2 regions of the Pantoea sp. X-Soil-ISGK-355 genome follow, and region 2 is predicted to be linked to the other one. Evidence: predicted binding sites of a transcription regulator. Region 2 holds the regulator's gene; the other holds the start of a gene.
The links. The regulator PurR, encoded in region 2, represses purine synthesis genes. The targets are predictions, from matches to a motif close to CANGCAAACGTTTGCNTG.
Positions count from the first base shown of each region.

Region 1: a site for PurR is predicted at 2,551-2,568, ahead of AC6I8J_RS06455 (amino acid aminotransferase). Genes of this name have one in related genera too.

Region 1 is NZ_AP035971.1:1,425,441-1,434,057, forward strand. Features, by position in the region: gene mepK (peptidoglycan L,D-endopeptidase MepK) at 13-561, shown strand; gene AC6I8J_RS06450 (MBL fold metallo-hydrolase) at 601-1,230, shown strand; gene AC6I8J_RS06455 (amino acid aminotransferase) at 1,297-2,487, opposite strand; gene ompF (porin OmpF) at 2,720-3,823, opposite strand; gene asnS (asparagine--tRNA ligase) at 4,124-5,524, opposite strand; gene pncB (nicotinate phosphoribosyltransferase) at 5,681-6,886, opposite strand; gene pepN (aminopeptidase N) at 7,130-8,617, shown strand, end outside.
Region 2 is NZ_AP035971.1:1,830,669-1,839,285, reverse strand. Features, by position in the region: gene AC6I8J_RS08475 (TetR/AcrR family transcriptional regulator) at 1-575, shown strand, start outside; gene AC6I8J_RS08470 (alkene reductase) at 626-1,723, shown strand; gene gloA (lactoylglutathione lyase) at 1,840-2,247, shown strand; gene rnt (ribonuclease T) at 2,368-3,036, shown strand; gene AC6I8J_RS08455 (Grx4 family monothiol glutaredoxin) at 3,080-3,415, opposite strand; gene AC6I8J_RS08450 (C40 family peptidase) at 3,780-4,589, shown strand; gene cydH (cytochrome bd-I oxidase subunit CydH) at 4,637-4,726, opposite strand; gene purR (HTH-type transcriptional repressor PurR) at 5,008-6,033, shown strand; gene punR (DNA-binding transcriptional activator PunR) at 6,030-6,935, opposite strand; gene punC (purine nucleoside transporter PunC) at 7,043-8,245, shown strand; gene cfa (cyclopropane fatty acyl phospholipid synthase) at 8,556-8,617, shown strand, end outside.

The sequences.
Region 1 (8,617 bases), 410 kb from region 2:
GTAAACCGTTACATGTCTACTATTGATTCTTTTCGTCGCAAACTACTGCTGTGCGGTAGTGCCGCCGCCGGACTGGCATTATTGCCAGCTTCTGCAAGGGCCTCGCTTTCAACGTCTCGCCCGCGTGTATTGATGCTTAATAATCTTCACACCGGTGAAACCCTTAAAACTGAGTTTTTTAATGGTAAGAGTTACGACAAGGATGAGCTGTCACGATTAAATCATTTTTTCCGTGACTATCGCGCCAACAAAGTGAAAAGCATCGATCCACATCTGTTTGACCAGATTTTTCGCCTGCAGGCGCTGCTGGGTATGCGTAAACCGATACAGCTGGTTTCTGGCTATCGTTCACTGGCAACCAACAACATGTTACGTGAGAGCGGTCCGGGAGTCGCGAAACACAGCTATCACACCAAAGGCCAGGCGATGGATTTTCATATTGAAGGCGTTTCGCTGGCGAATGTACGCAAAGCGGCGTTATCTCTGCGTGCGGGTGGTGTAGGATATTATCCCCGCAGTAACTTTGTACATATTGATACCGGTCCGATCAGGCACTGGTAGTGACACCGGCAACGCTGCGTGAGCCGGTCATGGAGCGTTATGAATTACCACATTATTCCTGTTACCGCTTTTGCCCAGAACTGCTCAGTTATCTGGTGCGACACGACTCGCGAAGCCGCACTGGTCGACCCAGGCGGCGATGCCGGACTGATCAAACAAACGCTGGAACAGCTTAAACTTAAACCCGCTCAGATTCTGCTGACACATGGACACCTTGATCATGTCGGGGCCGCTGTTGAACTGGCAGCATTTTATCAGATTCCGATTGTTGGACCGCAAAAGCGCGATGCCTTCTGGCTTGAAGCGCTGCCAACTCAGAGCCGGATGTTCGGACTTGACGAGTGCGCGCCGTTTACCCCCGATCGCTGGCTGGAAGAGGGAGAGAGCGTGCAGGTCGGGCTGATCACGCTGGACGTTCTGCACTGCCCGGGACATTCACCTGGCCATGTCGTGTTCTTTGACCGGCCAGGACAATTACTGATTTCAGGCGACGTGATTTTTAATGGTGGTGTTGGGCGTACTGACTTCCCACAGGGCGATCATCAGCAGCTCATCGAGGCTATCCGCACAAAATTACTGCCGCTGGGCGATGATGTGACTTTTCTTCCCGGTCACGGCCCGATTTCTACGCTGGGGCATGAACGCATCAGCAATCCTTTCCTGCAGTAAATAATCCGCCATTTTCCGTGCAATAAAAAATGGGCCATCAGGCCCATTTTTGTTTCGTCGACAGCGTTACAGCACCGCGACAATCGCTTCGCACAGCGCCGACATATTGTCTGGCGTCATGCCCGCCACATTCACCCGCCCTGAGTTCACCGCGTAGACGCCAAACTCTTCACGCAGGCGAATAACCTGGTCTTTGGTCAGGCCACTGAAGGAGAACATACCGTTCTGCTTAATAATAAAGCTGAAGTCGCGCTGTGCGCCTTTTTCCGCCAGAGTATTTACGAAGAGCTGACGCATGCGCTGAATGCGCTGACGCATGTCCGACAGCTCCTGCTCCCAGATGGTACGCAGGGTATCATTGCCCAGAATGGTGGCGACGATGGCGGCGCCATGTGCAGGCGGATTGGAGTAGTTCGCGCGAATGGTGTACTTCACCTGACTGAACGCGGTATCTGCCACGCTCGCATCGGCGGCAACCAGCGTGATGGCACCAACACGTTCGTTATACAGACCGAAGTTCTTGGAGTAAGAGCTGGCGACGATCAGTTCCTGATGCGAGGCGGCAAATATGCGCAGGCCTTCTGCATCTTCATCCAGACCACGGGCAAAGCCCTGGTAAGCGAAGTCGAACAACGGCAGCCAGCCATTGGCCTGTGACAGCTGCGCCAGCTGTTGCCACTGCCCGGCGGTCGGGTCGATACCGGTCGGGTTATGGCAGCAGCCGTGGAACAGCACCACGTCGCCTGGCTGAACCTGTTTCAGTGACGCCAGCATGCCATCGAAATCCAGCGTATGGTTTGCCGGGTCGTAATAGTGGTATTCACAGACCTCAAGACCGGCAGCCTTAAACACGTTGTTGTGATTTGGCCAGCTTGGATTGCTTATCCAGACCCGCTTCACCGATGTTTGCGTGGCGAGGAAATCGGCTGCAACGCGTAGCGCACCTGTACCACCCGGTGTCTGAGCCGTGCGGGCGCGGCCAGCGGTGATTAGCGGACTCTGGTTGCCGAACAGCAGGGCCTGCGTGCAGCGGGCAAAATCCGCCAGCCCATCAATGCTGAGATAGTTTTTGGTGGTTTCATTTTCCAGCAGGTATTGCTCAGCTTTTTTAACACTGGTCAGTACCGGGGTCTTGCCGGTTTCGTCTTTATAAACGCCGATACCCAGATTGATTTTTTCAGGGCGGTCATCAGCACGAAACAGATCGGCCAGTCCAAGAATAGGATCGGCGGGTGCAGCAGAGATCGATTCAAACATGTGTCAGGTCCATTAGCGTGAACTTTAGCAAGAGGGCTCTCAGGTTAGCGTCCGGCCAGACAAATGCCAACCGTTTGCGAGACAAATTCATACATTTTGCAGTGTGGATTGCGCGACGGAGAAAGGTAGTGATTAAAGCGAGGTAACGGCTCGGGGAAAAACGCACCTGTTGGGAATAGCAGCCATAAAAAACGGGGCCGTAGCCCCGTTTTTCAACATGTTTAAAGCGGAATTAGAACTGGTAAACCAGGCCAACACCAACCACGTCGTCTGTGTTCAGACCCAGACGGTTGTTGTCATCCAGCTGGTTGATCTGATAGTCCACATAGGTAGACATGTTTTTGTTGAAGTAGTAAGTCGCGCCAACGTCAATGTATTTAACCAGGTCAGCATCGCCCACGCCTTCAATGTCCTTGCCTTTAGACTGCACGTAAGCAACGGAAGGACGCAGGCCGAAGTCGAACTGGTACTGTGCAACCAATTCAATGTTCTGAGCCTTGTTAGCGAATGCAGTGGTGGTGGTGCCAGGAGCAATTGTTAAGTCAAATGGCGTTGAGTTACGGGTTTCACCGTAGTAAGCAGCCAGGTAAACATTGTTCGCATCATATTTCAGACCAGTTGCCCAGTTTTCAGCGCGTTTGCCCTGACCAACAACTGTACCGTTAGCAGCAACACCGGCTGCCTGTGCATCAGTACGATCGCTGCTGCTATAAGCACCAACAACACCTACGCCGATTGGTGAAACGTAAGAGGTTGAGAGACCCCAGCCGTCGCCGTTAGCACGACGAATGTCACTACGCTCGTTTTTGCCCTGATACTGAACTGCGAAGTCCCAGCCATCTACCAGACCAAAGAAGTTGGTGTTGCGGTAGGTCAGCAGGCCGGTGCTACGACCGTTCATGAAGTTATCTGAGTATCCTGAGTCGCCACCGAACTCTGGCAGCATATCGGTCCAGCCGATTGCATCGTAAACCACACCGTAGTTACGGCCGTAGTCGATTGAGCCAGCATCACCGAATTTCAGACCGGCAAAGCCCAGACGGGTTTTGTTGTTATTCTGTGCGTCGGAACCTTCAGAGTTGTTAGCCTGAATGTTGTATTCCCACTGGCCGTAACCGGTCAGTTGGTCATTAATCTGAGTTTCACCTTTGAAGCCGAAACGAACGTATGACTTGTCGCCATCGCTGCCATCGTTATCAGAGAAGTAGTGCAGGCCGACTGCTTTACCGTACAGGTCCAGTTTGTTGCCGTCTTTGTTATAGATTTCTGCAGCGTTTGCTGCGCCGGCGGCTAACAGAGCAGGGATAACCACTGCAAGAATATTGCGCTTCATCATTATTCATTACCCTCATTGGAGTTATTTGTACACCTGCCACTGCCGTCAGGAAATCTTTACAGAACCCTGAGCGAAGTTTGGTGTCTTCCTGTGTCTGCACGCATCTTTCCATCCCACCCGCCGTAATTCTAGCGCTTAAATGCTACTAAACTCGTAATCTTGTTTCAGTAAGAAAATATGTATTACAAAATGTAAAAAATACGGAACTTTGTGAGAGAACTCAAAATTTACAAAAATAAAAAAAGGCCGGCAGTGCCGACCTCTTTATATATATGAATTTCTTATATTTAATGCTGAATTTTAGAAACTTGCATTGCGTGGCGTGCGCGGGAAGGGGATAACGTCCCTGACATTTTGCACGCCAGTCACATAGGCGATTAAACGTTCAAAGCCCAGTCCGAAACCTGAATGTGGCACAGTACCGTAGCGACGCAGGTCACGATACCACCAGTAATCTTCTTTATTCAGACCCATCTCTTCCAGACGTGCGTCCAGGACATCCAGACGCTCTTCACGCTGTGAACCGCCGATGATCTCACCAATGCCTGGCGCCAGAACATCCATCGCCGCCACGGTTTTGCCATCCTCGTTCAGGCGCATATAGAACGCTTTAATGTCTTTCGGATAGTTTTTCACCACCACCGGCGCTTTAAAGTGTTTCTCGGCCAGGTAACGCTCATGCTCTGAGGAGAGATCGATACCCCAGGAAACCGGGTTTTCGAAGGTCTGACCGCAGTTCATCAGGATCTCAACCGCGTCGGTGTAGTCGACCTGGGCAAAATCGGTGGTAATGAAACGCTGAAGACGCTCAACGGCATCTTTATCCACGCGCTCAGCGAAGAACGCCATGTCATCGGCACGCTCTTCCAGCACCGCGTTGAAGACATACTTCAGCATTGCTTCGGCCAGTGCAGCCGCATCATCCAGTGAGGCAAAGGCGATTTCCGGCTCCAGCATCCAGAATTCCGCCAGATGGCGGCTGGTGTTGGAATTCTCTGCGCGGAACGTCGGGCCGAAGGTGTAGATCTTCGACAGGGCGCTGGCATAGGTTTCGCCGTTCAGCTGACCGGAAACAGTCAGGAAGGCTTCTTTGCCAAAGAAATCTTCGCTGAAGTCGACTTTGCCCTGATCATTACGCGGCAGGTTTTCCATATCCAGCGTCGAGACACGGAACATTTCGCCAGCACCTTCGGTATCGGATGCAGTGATCAGCGGAGTGGAAACCCAGAAATAGCCATTTTCATGGAAGAAGCGATGCAGCGCCTGCGCCAGAGTATGGCGAACGCGGGCGACCGCGCCAATCAGGTTAGTGCGTGGACGCAGGTGTGCCACTTCGCGCAGATACTCGATGCTGTGACGCTTCGCCGCCATCGGGTAGCTGTCCGGATCTTCTACCCAGCCGACGACTTCCAGGCTGGTCGCCTGAATTTCAAACGCCTGGCCCTGACCCGGCGACGCCACCACTTTACCGGTCACGATGACGGAACAGCCCGTGGTCAGACGCAGCACTTCATCCTGATAATTATTCAGAGAATTATTGACGACAGCCTGAACGGGATTAAAGCAGGAGCCGTCATAGACAGCGATGAAGGAAAGACCGGCTTTGGAATCTCTTCGGGTACGCACCCAACCACGTACGGTGACTTCACTGTCAACCGCGACGCGACCGTGCAGTACGTCCGCTACAGGCACTACGCTCATAAATATCTCTCTATATAGAAGAAGTGAGTTAAAAGTTGCCCCATCCGGGGTTTTGCTATGTTACTTGTGAGTCTTCAGGAAACAAGCAAAATTCAGGGGGAAAGCGGATTTATTACAGCAGAGGCGGGGCGCATCAACGCCCCGATAAGAAGAGGTTTAACTCGCTTTTTTCACCAGCGGCAGATCAAAGGCTTTTCGCAGCGCTTTGACAAAAGCCTTATCCTGGCAGATGGTTTTGCCCGGGCTGTCTGAAAGTTTCGCTACTGGCTTGCCGTTGCACTGCACCAGCTTGATAACGATGTTCAGTGGCGTTACGCCCGGAATATCGCAGGTCAGGCGGGTACCGATGCCGAACACGACATTCGTCCGCTGACCAAAGTGGCGATAAAGCGCCAGCGCTTTGTCGAGATTTAAGTTGTCAGAAAAGACCAGATGTTTACTTTGCGGATCGATACCCAGCTTCTGATAATGAGCCAGTGCTTTCTCGCCCCATTCAACCGGATCGCCGGAGTCGTGACGCAGCCCCTGGTAGCGGCGGGCAAACATCGGACCGAAATCGCGCAGGAACGCATCCATCGCGATGCAATCGGTCAGCGCGATACCCAGCTGATCGTCATACTCGTCCAGCCAGGCCTGCAGCGCAGCACGCTGACTGTTGGCGAGAACCGGGCTGATTTGCTGGAAGGCCTGGAACCACTCATGCGCCTGAGTACCGACCGGCGTCAGAGACAGACGGCGCGCCAGATCATAATTACTGGTGCCAATCAGCCACGGAAAATCCTGTTTCAGTGTGGAGACAATCGCCTGCTGCACATCCTGCGAATAGCGGCGACGGGTGCCGAAATCCATCAGGCGGAAGCGCGACATATCCAGATCCGCTACCTGCGTCTTAAAGTCGCCGAGTTTCTGATGCAAATGGTCGATCGCCTGCTGAGTGGTGACCTGCGGCGTGCGATGACGATGCACAATCTCACTGATCAGCGCCAGTAGCGGCACCTCCCACATGATCACCTCCCGCCACGGCCCCTGGATACGAAGTTCCAGTTTGCCATGGTGATTGCGCACCTCAACCTGCTCCGGGTTATAGCGGAACTGGCGCAACCAGCTGAGGTAATCCTGCCGGAAGAAGGGAAGGCGGGATAACCAGGTCGCTTCATCATCAGTCAGCGCCAGGTGTTGCATGGCAGTAATCGCGTCACGAATTTCGTCAGCGTAGAGACCCAGTAGTTCGTCGCCGCGGCAGCGAAACTCCGCCGCCACCGTTACGTCATGATAGCGGTGGAAAACGGCCTGCTGCATATGGAGTTTATAGGCGTCCGTATCCAGCAGGGAGGTCAGTATCGGGGAAGCATGTCCTGTCATGGCGCGTTTCAGCATCCTGTTCGGTGGCGCAGTGCCCGGTGTTGTACACAGTCATAAAGACGCAAAAGTATAATTCACTATCTGAAGCCGATCACAGCATATTTCAGTCGGGCGGGTCGAGGCCAATCTGTGCCTTTGTTAACAAAGTGTAGCCATTTCACCCTTTAGGTGCATTGTGCGTGGCAAGCTTGTAGTAACAAGCTTAGACTTTGCCGGTAAACTTATAACAACGCGAGACGCAATATGACGCAACAGCCCCAAATCAAGTATCGCCACGACTACCGTGCACCCGATTACACCATCACCGATATCGATTTAACTTTTGAACTGGATGCGTCGACGACCCGTGTAACGGCCATCAGCCAGGTTAAACGCGTGGGCGACAGCCAGGCTGAGCTGCGACTGGACGGCGAAGCGTTAACGCTGATTGCGCTGGAGGTCGACGGGCAAGCCTGGACGGCCTTCCGTGAAGAAGAGGGCGCACTGGTCATCAGCCAGCTGCCGGACAGCTTCACCCTGAAAATCATCAATGATATTCATCCGGATCAGAACACCGCGCTGGAAGGGCTGTACAAATCGGGCGAGGCGCTCTGCACCCAATGTGAGGCTGAAGGCTTCCGTCATATTACCTGGTATCTCGATCGCCCTGATGTGCTGGCACGTTTTACCACCACCATTTATGCCAATGGTGAGCGTTATCCATTCCTGCTCTCCAACGGTAACCGGATTGACAGCGGCCGGGATGAGCAGGGTCGCAGCTGGGTGAAGTGGCAGGATCCGTTCCCGAAACCGTGCTACCTGTTTGCGCTGGTGGCGGGCGATTTCGACGTGCTGCGCGACAGCTTCACCACCCGTTCAGGCCGTGATGTGGCGCTGGAGATCTTCGTCGATCGCGGTAACCTCGATCGTGCCGACTGGGCGATGACCTCGCTGAAAAATAGTATGAAGTGGGATGAAGAGCGTTTCGGCCTGGAGTATGACCTCGACATCTTTATGATCGTCGCAGTGGACTTCTTCAACATGGGCGCCATGGAGAACAAAGGCCTTAACGTCTTCAACGCCAAATATGTGCTGGCGAAAGCGGAAACGGCGACGGACAAAGATTACCTTGGCATTGAGGCGGTTATCGGTCACGAATATTTCCACAACTGGACCGGTAACCGCGTGACCTGCCGCGACTGGTTCCAGCTCAGCCTGAAAGAGGGGCTGACCGTGTTCCGCGATCAGGAGTTCAGCTCCGATCTGGGTTCACGTGCGGTGAACCGCATCGATAACGTGCGTATCGTACGCGGCGCGCAGTTCGCCGAAGATGCCAGCCCGATGGCACACCCGATCCGTCCGGATCAGGTCATTGAGATGAACAACTTCTATACCCTGACGGTGTATGAAAAAGGGTCAGAGGTCATCCGTATGATGCACACCCTGCTGGGTGAAGAGAATTTCCAGAAGGGCATGAAGCTCTATTTTGATCGCCATGACGGCAGCGCCGCCACCTGTGATGACTTTGTTCAGGCGATGGAAGATGCCTCAAATATCGATCTGTCGCAGTTCCGCCGCTGGTACAGCCAGTCCGGTACGCCGGTACTGACGGTGCGCGATGATTACAACCCGGAGCTGGAGCAGTATACGCTGCACGTCACGCAGCACACCCCTGCAACTGCCGATCAGAAAGAGAAGCTGCCGCTGCATATCCCGCTGGATATCGAGCTATATGACGGTGAAGGCAAGGTG
Region 2 (8,617 bases):
ATGAAACCCGCGAACACCTGCTCCAGACAGGTGAACAGCTCTGTCTGCAACGCGGCTTTACCGGAATGGGCCTTAGTGAACTGCTGACTCAGGCAGCGGTGCCGAAAGGGTCCTTCTACTATTACTTCCGATCTAAAGAAGCGTTTGGTGTGGCGTTACTGGAACGCTACTTTGTGCGTTACCTGCAGGATGTGGAGTTACAGCTCAACCAGACAGACGGCACGCCGCGTGAACGTCTGCTTAACCATTTTCGTGCTGCCGTTGAGCTGTTTGTGCAGCAGGGTCACATCGTTGGTTGTCTGGGCGTGAAAGTTTCTGCTGAGGTGTGCGATCTCTCTGAGCCGATGCGTGATGCACTGCAGCAGGGTGCAGCAAAGATTACCGCGCTTTATGCCCGGACGCTGATTGCCGCAGAGCAGCAGGAGTCGCTGAGCCTGCCGCAGCCCCCCGCGCAGATGGCTGAGTTGCTGTCGCTGCTGTGGCTGGGCGCCAGCCTGCAGAGCAAAATTTCCCGCGAGGCGCAGCCACTGCGTCTGGCACTGAGTACCATCGAACAGTGGCTTAAAAGCCACTGATTTTTAAAAAACGTGTTTGTAGACGACTGGTCTACTAATCAGGAGCTATTATGGCGAGTACCCAGCTGTTTCATCCGCTGAAAGTTGGCGCAATTACCGTCCCAAACCGCGTATTTATGGCACCGCTGACCCGTCTGCGCAGCATTGAGCCAGGCGACATCCCTACCCCGATGATGGCGGAGTATTACCGTCAGCGCGCCAGCGCCGGTCTGATCATCACCGAAGCAACCCAGATTTCTTTCCAGGCAAAAGGCTATGCCGGTGCGCCAGGCCTGCATACTCAGCCACAGATTGCCGCATGGAAAGTGATTAACGAAGGTGTCCATCAGGCGGGCGGTCACACCGCAGTACAGTTATGGCACACCGGCCGTATCTCGCATAACAGCGTGCAGCCGGAAGGCAAAGCACCGGTCGCGCCATCAGCCATTGCTGCGGGTACGCGTACGTCACTGCGTGCTGAAGATGGCAGCGTCTATCGCGAAGACACGTCTGTACCGCGCGAACTGACCGTGCCTGAGATCCAACAGATCGTAGCCGATTTTGGTCAGGCTGCGGCGAACGCACGTGAAGCAGACTTCGACCTGCTTGAGCTGCACTCCGCACATGGCTATCTGATGCATCAGTTCCTGGCGCCGGGTTCAAACCAGCGTACTGACGAATATGGCGGCAGCATCGAAAAACGCGGTCGCTTTGCGCTGGAAGTGGTCGATGCGGTGATCGCTAACTGGTCAGCCGATCGTATTGGTATCCGCGTCTCGCCTATCGGCAGCTTCCAGAATCTGGACAACGGTCCGGACGAAGAAGAAGCGGCGCTGTGGTACATCGGCGAGCTGGCAAAACGCAACATCGCCTATCTGCATCTCTCAGAGCCAGACTGGGCCGGTGGTCAGCCTTACACCGACGCATTCCGTCAGAAAGTGCGTGATCTCTTCCCGGGTGCCATCATTGGTGCCGGTGCCTACACCGTTGAGAAAGCAGATGATCTGATTGGTCGCGGTCTAATCGATGCGGTTGCGTTTGGTCGTGATTACATTGCTAACCCGGATCTGGTTGAGCGTCTCCAGCAGGATGCCCCACTCAACCCACAGCGTCCGGAAAGCTTCTACGGCGGCGGCGCGGAAGGTTATATCGACTACCCGACGCTGTAATCTGTTTGGGCTGCCGTCCGGGACGATGACGGCAGCCATTATTCAATGGCGATTTTCGTCGCTATACTTAGCGCCTGGGTCATCCGGCGATGGCGTTTTATTTAAAAGAGGATGTTATGCGTTTACTTCATACCATGCTGCGCGTTGGCGATCTGCAACGTTCAATCGATTTCTACACCCGTGTGCTGGGCATGCGCGTGCTGCGTCAGAGTGAAAACACCGAATATAAATATACCCTGGCATTCGTGGGCTACACCGACGAAAGCGAAGGTGCGGTGATCGAGCTGACCTACAACTGGGGCGTTGATAAATATGACCTCGGTAATGCTTATGGTCATATCGCGCTGGGCGTCGATGACGCAGCAGCAGCCTGCGAACGTATCCGCAAAGATGGCGGCAATGTGACCCGTGAAGCGGGCCCGGTCAAAGGCGGCTCCACCATTATTGCCTTTGTTGAAGATCCCGATGGCTACAAAATCGAACTGATCGAAAACAAAGATGCCGGTAACGGCCTGGGCAACTAAACCTGCCTCTCAGCCTGCCTGATCAGGTGGGCTGAATCCCCTTCTCTGCGCTTCATCTGCTGCACCCGGCCCTGTTTTTTGCCATAATACGCGCTGCCCTTTTTCTGCAACGAGATCCTGATGTCTGAATCGAATTCCCCTAATGCACTCAATCAACGTTTCCGTGGCTTCTATCCGGTGGTGATCGACGTTGAAACCGCGGGTTTCAATGCGCAAACCGATGCGTTACTGGAGATTGCCGCTATCACGCTGAAAATGGATGAAGAGGGATGGATTCAGATTGATCAGACGCTGCATTTCAACGTCGAACCCTTTGTCGGCTCGCTTTTGCATCCGGAAGCGCTGGCCTTTACCGGTATCGATCCGAGTAATCCGCTGCGCGGCGCAGTCAGTGAATATGAAGCACTGCATGCCATTTTCAAAATGGTCCGCAAGGGCATTAAAGACAGCGGCTGCAATCGCGCCATTATGGTGGCGCACAATGCCACGTTTGATCTGAATTTCATGTCGGCGGCAGCAGAACGTGCCAGCCTGAAGCGCAACCCGTTTCACCCGTTTGCCACCTTTGATACTGCGGCCCTGAGCGGACTGGTGCTGGGTCAGACGGTGCTGGCGAAAGCCTGTATTGCGGCGGGAATGGAGTTTGACAGTACGCAGGCGCATTCTGCGCTCTATGACACTCAGCAGACAGCGACACTGTTCTGCGAGCTGGTAAACCGCTGGAAACGGTTAGGCGGCTGGCCACTGCCCTTCGCCGAGGGCGACGCAGACGCCTGCGCCTCCGCATAAGGGATGCCACAATGAAAAAGGCCGACATGATGTCGGCCTTTTTTTATTCTGCTTCTTTAAACTTTTCTGCAGTCTCTTTGATCAGTGTCTGCAGCTCACCACGTTGTAACATCTCAACGATGATATCGCATCCACCAACCAGCTCACCATCGACCCACAGCTGCGGAAAGGTCGGCCAGTTAGCGAATTTCGGCATCTCGGCACGAATGTCCGGGTTCTGCAGAATATCCACGTAAGCAAAACGCTCACCGCAGGCTGACAGCGCCTGCACCGCCTGTGCAGAGAAACCGCAGCTTGGCAGTTTCGGGGAACCTTTCATGTACAGCAGGATCGGGTTTTCTGCGATCTGGCGCTGAATTTTTTCTACAGTACTCATAATTGCCTTCCTTAATTCGTTACTTCGTGTTTGTTTATTGTAGCGACTTCGCAGCGTGACTGAAAACGAGATTTTACCGCTGTCCGATTAAATCGCCATCATTGTTAAGTTCCGCCTCGGGACGCCTGAATGCCTGATTATTAACAGCTGGTAACAGTTTAATAATTCGTAATAATTTCGTTGAGATAAGATGCTGAAAATGTTCATTTTCAGCGCGATTGCATGGGTTGCAAAGATTAATATTAAAAGGCATTACAGTTTTTAAAAGAACTGGACTAGAATGGCCTGGGCACTGATCCTGGATCAGATTAATCTCAACTTTGTCGCGGTGCGTAGTGGCCCTGACAACTTAACTAATCAACGGACTATGCGTTTAATCATTACGCTTTTCATGCTGGCCTTTGCGCAACTGTTTTTCAACGTCGCTGCTGCTTCCCCGCACACGCCGGTGAACGTCAGTACGCATAAAGCAGAAAAAAAGAGTGCGCGCGATGATGAGCGCCGCAAGCGTCGCCAGGTAAAAACGGTGACCAAAAAAACTCGCCTCAGCCCTGTTCAAAAACTCAAAACGAAAAAACAGAAAAAAGTCGAACTCACTGCTAAACAGACGCCTGCTAAGAAGACCTCGCTTAAAACCGCCCGTATCAGCAAAAGCAAAGAAAAAAATAAAGAAAAAAAACGCTATGGTCATCAGCGCCTGCTGAAAACCGCTGAGGTCACCACCAGCGAACCTGGCACGATTAAAATGAGCAAATCACACCGTCAGCGCTACCAGAAAGCGCGAGAAACCGCGATGACGAAGCTGATGGGACAGCTGGGTAAACCGTATCAGTGGGGCGGCACCTCACCACATACTGGTTTCGATTGCAGCGGTCTGGTCTGGTATGCCTATAAAGATCTGGTGAAGTTTAAGATCCCGCGTACCGCTAACGAGATGTATCACCTGCGTGACGCAGCACCGATTAAGCGTGAATCGCTGGAGAAAGGCGATCTGGTCTTCTTCCGCATTAACGGTCGCGGTACGGCGGACCACGTCGGCGTTTACCTGGGCGATGGCAAGTTTATTCAGTCGCCACGTACCGGCAAAGATATTCAGATCAGTGCATTAGGCGAAGATTACTGGCAGCGCCACTATATTGGTGCCCGTCGGGTGATGACGCCGAAAACCATTCGCTGAGCAGCACTACAGTCCGAAAAAAGCCGGGATTATCCCGGCTTTTTTTATTAGTGCAGAATGGCGGTAAAACTGAAAGCCACAATCATCAGCAGACAGCCGACAGTGGTCATTAACGCCAGTTTAAGATCGGTACTCATTGTTTGCTCCTTAGTCACACACTTTGTAGGGATATGGCATTTTCCCACAGGGTCCGGTAAAAATCTCGTTTTATCCGTTCAGCCTTGTTAGAATCTCGCCTTTGTTGCGCAACGCGTGCAACCCTGATTCCGTTTGCGCATCTTTTGAGGCGTTTTTTCTCCGCCAGAAGCCTGTTTACCGGCCAGAAAAGCCGCATTTTTGCGGAAAAAACCCTGAGCAGACGCAAACGTTTAACATTACGCTTATCATAGAGTTAGGTAAGCACTGGAGTCCGATTTTCATGGCAACAATTAAAGATGTGGCGAAACGCGCTGGCGTCTCAACGACCACCGTTTCGCACGTCATCAATAAAACCCGCTTTGTCGCTGAAGAGACGCGCGAGGCGGTCTGGCAGGCAATTAAAGAATTGCACTACTCGCCGAGCGCTGTAGCACGCAGTCTGAAAGTAAACCACACCAAGACGCTGGGTCTGCTTGCCACCTCCAGCGAAGCGCCCTATTTCGCTGAAATTATTGAGGCGGTTGAAAATCACTGTTTTGATAAAGGCTATACGCTGATTCTGGGTAATGCGCATAACGACCTGCAAAAACAGCGCGCCTACCTCAGCATGATGGCGCAGAAGCGTGTCGATGGCCTGCTGGTGATGTGCTCTGAGTATCCGGACGATCTGCTGCAGATGCTGGAAGAGAACCGCAATATCCCGATGGTGGTGATGGACTGGGGCGAATCGCGCGCCGACTTTACCGATACGGTTCTCGATAATGCCTTCCAGGGCGGCTATCTGGCGGGACGCTATCTGATTGAACGCGGACACCGCGATATCGGTGCCATTCCGGGTCAGATGGAGCGCAATACCGGCGGCGGACGCCATGCCGGTTTCCTGAAGGCACTGGAAGAAGCGGGAATTCAGCCGCGCGCGGAATGGATTGTGCAGGGTGACTTTGAGCCAGAGTCGGGTTATCAGGCGATGCAGCAGATCCTGTCGCAAAAGCAGCGCCCGACCGCCGTCTTCTGCGGCGGCGACATCATGGCGATGGGGGCCATTTGCGCCGCCGACGAGATGGGTCTGCGCGTGCCGCAGGATATTTCGGTAATCGGTTATGACAATGTGCGCAACGCACGCTATTTCGCCCCTGCCCTGACCACGGTGCATCAGCCTAAAGCCCAGTTGGGTGAGAAGGCGCTGGATATGCTGCTCGACCGCATCACCAGTAAGCGCGAAGTGTCACAAACGATTGAAGTCCATCCGACGCTGATTGAGCGCCGTTCAGTGACCGATGGTCCGTTCCGCGACTATCGCCGCTAATCCTCGCTTAACCACTCCTGATTAAGCGTTTGCGCATCACCCAGATAGCTGAGCAACCAGCCTGTCGCCGGTGATGCGCGATCCTCGGCCCAGCTAACGCAGCAGGGGCTGTCCGGAAATGCTACCGGAAGCGTTAGCTCCACCAGCTCGCCACTGTCGAGCAGTGGCCTGGCCAGATGCCCCGGCACCATCGCCACGCACAAGCCCGCCTGCACGCATTCCAGTCCGGTTTGCCACTCCGGCACCACCAGCCTGCGCTGGTTATCCAGCGTCCATGTCATACGACGCGGCAGTGCGCGTGATGTATCTTCCAGCACCAGGGACGGCCAGCTACGCAGCGTGTCGTCATCTATCTGGCTCGCCTGCGTCAGCGGATGATCGGGCGCGACCACGCAGCGCCAGTTGAGCGTACCCATATCGCGAAACGCAAACCGTCCGCCCACCGGAATTGCCTGGGTGGCCCCAATCGCAACTTCTACCCGGCCATCGGCCAGCGCATCCCAGACACCATTAAAAACTTCATAGCTGATGATCAGCTCCATATCGGGGAAGTGGCGATAGAAATCTTTGACCAGCTGCCGGGTGCGCTGAGGTTTGGCGATACGGTCAACGGCAATGCTGAGCTGCCCGCGCCAGCCATTGGCCAGCTGCTGACACTGCCGCCGTGTAGCAAGCATTTTTTTGATGACGCTGCGCCCTTCCCGGACAAAATGTTCGCCTGCTGGCGTCAGCACCACTTCACGATGCTGGCGTTCGAACAGCGGCACCGCCAGCCAGTTTTCCAGCTGACGCACTGTATAGCTGATGGCAGAAGGTACCCGATGCAGCTCCTGCGCGGCTGCGCTGAAGCTGCCCCCTCGGGCAACCGCGTCAACGACCTCTAATGCATATTCTGACCACATAATCTGCCTTCAAAAATTTTAACAGCAACCGGCAAATATTACCGTTTCACAGCGGCAAACGCACCTTTTACACTCTGCCGCGTTTATCCTGCAAAAATGAGAATGAGATGCTGTCGAATAAAGGATTTATGCCCTATCTTGCCCTGCTGAGCATGCTCGGATTTTTAGCCACTGACATGTATCTGCCCGCCTTTGGTGCGATGCAGCACACCTTTAATACCTCGCCCGGCCTGATTAGCGCCAGTATGAGCCTCTTTCTGGGAGGCTTTGCCGTGGGTCAGCTTTTCTGGGGACCGCTCTCCGACCGCATCGGCCGTAAGCCGGTGCTGCTGGCCGGACTGACCCTGTTTGGCGTCGGCTGTGCGGGCATGCTGTGGGTGAATGATATTACTCTGATGCTGGCGCTGCGCTTTGTGCAGGCCATTGGCGTCTGTGCTGCCGCCGTGAGCTGGCAGGCATTGGTGGTGGATCGCTACCCCGCCGCGCGCGCCAACAAAGTCTTTGCAACGATTATGCCGCTGGTTGCGCTCTCCCCGGCGCTGGCCCCGTTGCTGGGTGCCTGGCTGATCGGTCACTTCCACTGGCGTTCGATTTTTCTGGTGCTGACACTGATTGCGGTGGCGTTGATTCTGACCACCCTGCGTCTGCCCACAGTACGCCCGGAAGCACGCGAAAAAGGAGCACAGCCCGGCTTTCTCACCCTGCTGAAATCCCGGGTCTACAGCGGCAACGTGCTGATCTACTCTGCCTGTTCTGCCAGCTTCTTTGCCTGGCTGACCGGATCGCCGTTCATTCTGGCGGATCTGGGTCTCTCGCCCGCCGATATCGGCCTGAGTTATGTACCCCAGACCCTCGCCTTTTTAATCGGTGGATTTGGCTGTCGCGCCCTGCTCAACCGCTTTAACGGCGCACAGCTGCTCCCCTGGCTGTTAGGCGTCTACAGCCTGAGCATTCTGGCGCTGTTTGCTGTTGCACTTGCAGGCAACAGTACGCTGGTGAGCCTGATGGTGCCGTTCTGTGGGATGGCGCTGGCTAACGGCGCAATTTATCCGATTGTGGTTTCCAGTGCGCTGACGCCCTTCCCGCACGCCACCGGTAAAGCGGCCGCATTGCAGAACACCTTACAACTCGGACTCTGCTTCGCTGCAAGCCTGGCAGTCTCTGCCGGATTAACCCAGGCGCTGTTTACCACTACGCTGATAATGACGGTAACGATTCTGCTGGCGCTACTCGGTTACGCCATGCAGCGTACCGCAAGCGCACAATCTGTTGTTGCCTCTCCGCAACCTGCCTGCCAGGATAACCAGTGACACATTGACTTTTTCGTTAGCATCCTAACAATAAGTCATTGAATATTGACCCGCGTGAGAATATACTCATTCGGGTCAACAAACCTGTAATAAATCAATAATATACTAACGTAATAATCTGATTGGCACCCTGTTGCCGGGACGGTATTCGCGCGCGTTATTCTTAGCCTGACCGACCTGCTGCAGGCTATTCCAGTCCTCTGTATCACACAGTCAACCGGTGTGCGGAATCATCCGTACCGTTTCTCAATGCCTGACAAAATTGACTACTCTTTGTTCAGGTTCAGATTGGACAGGTGGTGGAAAAGCTATGAGTTCATCTTATGCAGAAGCAGTGAGCCCTGAAGAAAACCATTGGTATCGCATCGTCCA